2 regions of the Weissella sp. ESL1156 genome follow, and region 2 is predicted to be linked to the other one. Evidence: a T-box and tRNA genes for the amino acid it is inferred to sense, from the RefSeq annotation. Region 2 holds a T-box; the other holds one or more tRNA genes.
What was found. The T-box of region 2 lies ahead of pheS (phenylalanine--tRNA ligase subunit alpha). A T-box ahead of a tRNA ligase gene usually reads a tRNA of that ligase, here a tRNA-Phe.
Positions count from the first base shown of each region.

Region 1: it has a tRNA-Phe gene. The T-box ahead of pheS (phenylalanine--tRNA ligase subunit alpha) is inferred to sense a tRNA for this amino acid. The anticodon was not compared.

Region 1 covers NZ_CP196372.1:1,592,865-1,596,134, reverse strand. Annotated here, with positions in the region: gene ACSKY2_RS08185 (Nramp family divalent metal transporter) at 1-1,111, opposite strand, end outside; tRNA gene ACSKY2_RS08180 (tRNA-Leu) at 1,317-1,400, opposite strand; tRNA gene ACSKY2_RS08175 (tRNA-Leu) at 1,442-1,525, opposite strand; tRNA gene ACSKY2_RS08170 (tRNA-His) at 1,572-1,644, opposite strand; tRNA gene ACSKY2_RS08165 (tRNA-Trp) at 1,659-1,729, opposite strand; tRNA gene ACSKY2_RS08160 (tRNA-Phe) at 1,770-1,842, opposite strand; tRNA gene ACSKY2_RS08155 (tRNA-Asp) at 1,851-1,924, opposite strand; tRNA gene ACSKY2_RS08150 (tRNA-Val) at 1,927-1,999, opposite strand; tRNA gene ACSKY2_RS08145 (tRNA-Cys) at 2,349-2,419, shown strand; gene ACSKY2_RS08140 (glycosyltransferase) at 2,550-3,270, opposite strand, start outside.
Region 2 covers NZ_CP196372.1:966,292-969,561, forward strand. Annotated here, with positions in the region: gene pheT (phenylalanine--tRNA ligase subunit beta) at 1-1,067, opposite strand, end outside; gene pheS (phenylalanine--tRNA ligase subunit alpha) at 1,074-2,114, opposite strand; T-box leader at 2,174-2,380, opposite strand; gene ACSKY2_RS04870 (winged helix-turn-helix transcriptional regulator) at 2,418-2,777, opposite strand; gene ACSKY2_RS04875 (MFS transporter) at 2,968-3,270, shown strand, end outside.

The DNA.
Region 1 (3,270 bases), 630 kb from region 2:
TAATAGTAAATATGATAATTGGTACTAGCGCCAAACCACGGGTTACCAAACGTTGTAGCCACATCGGCATGCGTAAGGTCGTATAACCTTCCATGATAATTTGTGCTGTTAACGTCCCTGTGATCGTTGAATTTTGTCCAGATGCTAATAAGGCGATCGCAAACAACATACTTAAGAATGGACTTGCAATTGCCCCAACAATTTGACGGTTATTAAGCGCATTGAACAAATCACCAAACGCTTCTAAATCAGAACCATGGCCAAAGAACAAGGCAGCACCAACAATCAACAACAAAGCATTAACAATAAAAGCACCTGTTAATTGAATGTTAGAATCCCAAGCTGTAAACTTCAAAGCTTCTTTGATGCTTTTTTTATCACGCTTAACTTTACGCGTCTGCGAAATTGATGAATGTAAATAAAGGTTATGGGGCATAACCGTTGCACCAACAATTCCCAACGCTAACATCAATTGACTATGATGGATAATTTCTTTATGCGGTATTAGATTAACCGCCGCTGCTCCCATATCCGGTTTTGCTAAAATAGCCATGTATAAGAAGATGCCCAAAATAACCAAAATTAAAGTCGCAACAATCGCCTCGATCTTACGAAATCCTAATTTCATTAACAATAATAGTAACAAAACATCAGCAGCTGTAATCAAAACTCCCCATAATAATGGTAATCCAAATAGTAGATGCAGGGCGATAGCTGCCCCAATAACTTCAGCCATATCAGTTGCCATAATGGCCAACTCAGTCATGATCCATAATAACCAACCAATTGTTTTACTCGTACTGTCACGAGTCATTTGAGCCAAATCTTTTTGTGCGACAATTCCCAGTTTAGCGGCCATGTATTGTAACAACATCGCAATTAAACTCGAAATTAGAACAACTGACAATAACAAGTAGTGGTAACGTGCACCACCGACAATAGATGTAATCCAATTACCCGGATCCATGTATCCTACAGCAACCAGTGCCCCCGGTCCACTCCATGCCATTAATTTCCGGAAAAAGCTGCCTGTGCTCGGTACAGCAACTGAACCATTAATTTCAGCAAGACTTTGCTCTTCAGGTTCTTGTGCTGTTAGTTTCTCTGCCATTGATCGCTCTCCTATCTTACTCTCTAATACCTTCCTTTTATAGTATCTAACAAAGCATTAAAAATTAAAACCATTATGTACTATATAAATAAAAGTAAGGGATTTCAAAGAATATTCTTAACCAAAACGCAATAAATGTTACCCAATAAATCCTAAAAAAAAGTTCTATAAATCCTGTATTTTTGGATTTATAGAACTCTACGCATGCCGTCGATGGGGGTCGAACCCATACTCTCTTGCGAGAACTGGATTTTGAGTCCAGCGCGTCTGCCAATTCCGCCACAACGGCATATAATAATTAAATATATACAACAAAACGATGTCATCGAATGCCGTCGATGGGGGTCGAACCCATACTCCCTTGCGGGAACTGGATTTTGAGTCCAGCGCGTCTGCCAATTCCGCCACAACGGCATATTTAATTATTATGTTATAAAAACGAAGTCATTAAGACTTCAAGGGCGGTAGATGGGGATCGAACCCACGCGTGCCGGAACCACAAACCGGTGTGTTAACCACTTCACCACTACCGCCATCATCAGATAAACAGGGGTAGAGGGAGTCGAACCCCCACCGGCGGTTTTGGAGACCGTTGTTCTACCATTAAACTATACCCCTATTTGAGATGGTCCTATTGATAATACTTTGTATCATCAAATGGCGCGGGGCGGAATCGAACCGTCGACACTACGAGCTTCAATCGTATGCTCTACCAACTGAGCTACCGCGCCATTATAAACGGTCACAACGGGACTCGAACCCGTGATCTTTCGCGTGACAGGCGAACGTCATAACCAACTAGACCATGCGACCAATGGACGTTACAGGGTTCGAACCTGTGACCCCCTGCTTGTAAGGCAGGTGCTCTCCCAGCTGAGCTAAACGTCCATTTTTTATTGTTACAAACTCAACAACAAAAATTATTATACCGATATTTTGCAACCATTGCAACCCTAAACACAGGCATATTTAAATTAATATATGAATTAGTATATTTTTTCATAAAAACACTATGTCAACATTACATTTATTATAAAGAGTCCTCTGATTTTTATTTTTATCCTTACCAATATAAAAACTTACATTAAGAATCGCGAATTTATCATCATGCTATTTTGATTAAGTCATAATAAATGAATTAGGTAATTGCAACTTTGCGATATTTCCCCTATAATATGTAATCGTGGTGGTAACGTACACGTGTACGTGTACATTTCATAAACTATTCATTAATCTTGGTAGTGTAGCCAAGTGGTAAGGCAACGGTCTGCAAAACCGTCATCACGGGTTCGATTCCCGCCACTACCTTCTAAAAAAAAGAATGTTCCAAAAGGTTTCAATCGTTTGGAACACGTTTAAAAGCGCCAATCTACCAAATTGATAGATTGGCGCCTTTTGCAGCTGGTCATAACAACTTATGTCTCAACCCCTTTTTGTTTTATAATTCACTCAGTGCTTGTTCCCAAATAGCAACGGCTTTACCATCAGAAAAATTCTTCGCTGATTCATACGCTGACTGTGACATCTTAGTCCATAATTCATTATCACGTAGTAGTTGGCTAGCTTGTTTTGCCATTGCCACATTTGAACCATCTGGCACGATGTAACCATTCACACCGTCAGTAATTAATGCATGAGCCCCATATGGCACATCATAACTAATACTTGGCACACCGTGACTCATTGCTTCAACAAGATTCATCCCCAATCCTTCACCAACTGACGGTTGCAAAATAATCTGTGCTTGTTGATAAGCATCTTGTAAGGCTTGACCAGTCACATAGCCACCAAAAGTCACATGATCAACAACATTCAACTTTGCTGCTAAATCCTGTAACTCCTGCATGATTTCTTGTGATGCAGCATAGCCATAATAAACTAATGTTGCATCTGGTACATCATTCACGACTCGTGCCAGTACACGCATAGCCTGATCAGGTCGCTTTTCAGGTGATAACCGACCAACATAAATAAGTTGATGCTGTTGTCGTTTTCCTAATGGTATTTGTGGCTGCTGAAGCGCATCTTCACTTATGGTCAAATCAGGTGCAACTCGGATCGTTAATTGTGGATAACGTGTTTGTAAATCACGTTGTTGTGTTGCCGTTGGTACAAGAATGGCCGTAAATGCTTGCCCATAACGCTCCAATACGTTGGTA
Region 2 (3,270 bases):
TGACGAATTGACTTTGGCTCAAAGATTGCACCTTCTAATACAATATCGGTTGTTTCAGCAGTCACTTCTGTTGATTCACCACCCATCACACCAGCAAACATCAACGCTTCATCTCCTGAAGCAATCACAATATCTTCAGCAGAAGCTTCGCGGGTAACCCCATCCAAAGTTTTGATAACTTCCTTGTCATGAGCACGACGAACATGTACCTCTGGCTGTGGTAATGCATTCAAGTTAAAAGCATGCATTGGCTGACCATACATTAATAACATGTAATTTGTAATATCGACAATATTTGAAATAGGTCGAATCCCCATTGTCCATAAACGACGTTGCAACCACAATGGTGAATCTTTCACCGTGACATTTTTGACCACACGTACAGCATACTTCGATGCTAACTCCGCAGGTGCCGTCACTTGGATAATGTCACTGGTTGCTTCCGTCGTTTCATGTAGCTCAAATGTTGGTAATGTTGGCTCTTCAGAGAGAATAGCTGCAACTTCCCAAGCAGTCCCGTTCATTGAGAACAAATCTGCACGATTAGGTGTAATACCCGTTTCTAAAATATCATCATCCAAACCTAAAACAGCTAATGCATCTTCACCCGGTTGTAACTCAGCTGCATCAACGTCGTTAAATACCCAAATACCGTCTTCAAAATCTTTTGGTGCAACTTTATCTTCAAAGCCAAGCTCTTGCAAAGCTGCTAACATACCATTAGAAACTTCACCACGTAACTTGCCTTTACGAATTTTTTTGTTGTCACCAATAATTGAGCCATGTTTTGCCAAAATAACCGTTTGACCTTCAGCCACATTTGGTGCGCCAGTCACAACTTGGATTGGTTCATCTTCACCTGCATCTAATTGTGTAATCACCATATGATCAGAATCAGGATGTGGCACAACAGACAACACTTTTGCAATGACAATTTTCTTCATATTGCCTTTTGGTTGATATTGTCCCTCAACTTCAACAGCCGTACGCGAAATTTTTTCTGCTAACTGTGCTGCAGGTAATGCAATTGGCAAATAATCACGTAACCAATTTACTGAAACTTTCATTTTGTTTTATCCTTTCTGATCAAATTGCGTTAAGAAACGAACATCGTTCAAATAGAAATTACGAATGTCTTCAACGCCATACTTCAACATGGCGAAACGATCAGGTCCTAATCCAAAGGCAAAACCACCGTAAACGTCTGGATCAATACCAGACTTACGCAAAACATTTGGATGAACCATACCAGCGCCTAGAACTTCAATCCATTCAATATCTTCTGGTGCCATATCTGGTGTCACCGCATTCCATGAAATATCAACTTCTACAGATGGTTCCGTAAACGGAAAGTACGATGGACGTAAACGAATATCATGCGCTTCACCAAATAAATTGTGAGCGACTGCTAATAAAGTTCCTTTTAAATCACCCATCGTAATATGCTTATCAATCACCAGTCCTTCCATTTGGTGGAATTGATGTGAGTGCGTTGCATCATCAGTATCACGACGATAAACACGGCCTGGTGAAACCATCTTTAATGGTCCCTTACTAAAATCATGTGCTTCCATTGTGCGCGCTTGCACTGGTGAAGTTTGCGTGCGCATCAAGATATCGGGTGTGATATAAAACGTATCTTGCATATCACGTGCTGGATGATCTTTTGGCAAATTCATGCGCTCAAAATTATATTGATCTTCTTCAACCTCTGGTCCTTCAATCACCTGATAACCCATCCCAATAAACTGGTCTTCTAAGCTTTCAATAATTTGCTGTAAGACATGTGGTTGTCCTTGCTTAACTGCACGACCAGGTAATGTGACATCAATCGTCTCTACAGCCAATTGTGCATCAAGAGCAATAGCTTCTAAATGTGTTTGACGTTCACTAATGGCAGCATTTAAAGTATCACGGACATCATTGGCTAATGCACCGATTACTGGTCGTTCTTCTGGTGCCAAATCTTTCATGCCACGAAGTACTTCAGTCAATGGTCCCTTTTTTCCTAACCAATGTACTCGTACCTGATTTAATGCCTTAACATCGGCAGCAGCATTAATCTGACCTAATGCTTCATCGCGCAATGTCGTGAGCTCATCTTGTAAACTCATGTTTCTTCTCCTTTTACTAATAAACTTTTTAAATAAAAAGTCCCTTCGATAATCATTATCGAAGGGACGCTCATTAACGTGGTACCACCCAAAAATTCAGTAGTCTTAGACAGACTACCCTCGGTTATCTGTTAACGGTGATAAACCGCATCAACTTTTTATTGACGAACTCCTGACTGAAATTCAATATCCTAAAAGGCAGGCTTTCACCACTTCCTGCTCGCTAAACTTAAGCGGATACTTACTAGGTCATTCATTGTTTCTTGCTCCATTGTACAAATTTTATTTTAAATTAGCAAGTTTCTATTTGTCGGTACATTGCCATTTGTCTGACCACTCATGAATTGCTGTCATCATATCACGCATTGACTCACCACGTGTGGTTAAGGCATATTCAATTAATGAAGAATCATCATAAGTACGACGCTCAACAATATCAGCCCCTTCAAGTTCCTTCAATCTTTCAACTAACACACGATCTGAACATTTTGAAACAGATTGTGCGAGATCCTTAAAACGAACTGGGCCATTGATCAGTAATGTTTCAATAATCATGCCATTCCATTTACGCCCAAGTATATCAAACGTTGCGATAAACTTATCGCATAACTTATTTTCACATACTTCGGTCATATCGGCTGTATTCTCAGTGACAACTGCCATAATATATTCTCCTTAACTTGTTGGTTTCTCTTCTCGTACTTTTATTTTATGCTTTACTTACAAAAAATGCACGAAATAACTTTTAAATTTCATAACTAACATTATATCCTTATTTTCTGCACTCGCAAAGAATAATTTGACAAGCAATGTATACTTATTTAGGTTATTTTTTTAGAAAGACAGGTGTCGTATGACGTCAAATCAAGATTCCCCTAGCATTTTTAATGCTACTTTTATTCAATTATTCATTATTCAAATTTTAAGTATGATGACCTTTTATAGTCTCTTTGTCATTATTGGTCCGTATGCAGTACATACATATCATGTTAGCGCAACAATGGCTGGTCTCATCACTGGTATGACGATTATTGGTACAATGATTGCTCGTTTTAGCGCTGGTGTGATGACTGCCAGGTTCAGTGCAAAAAAATTGACCATTATTAGTATGGTTATTTTGGTTCCCATCTTATTAGCTTACCAATATCACGGTGGT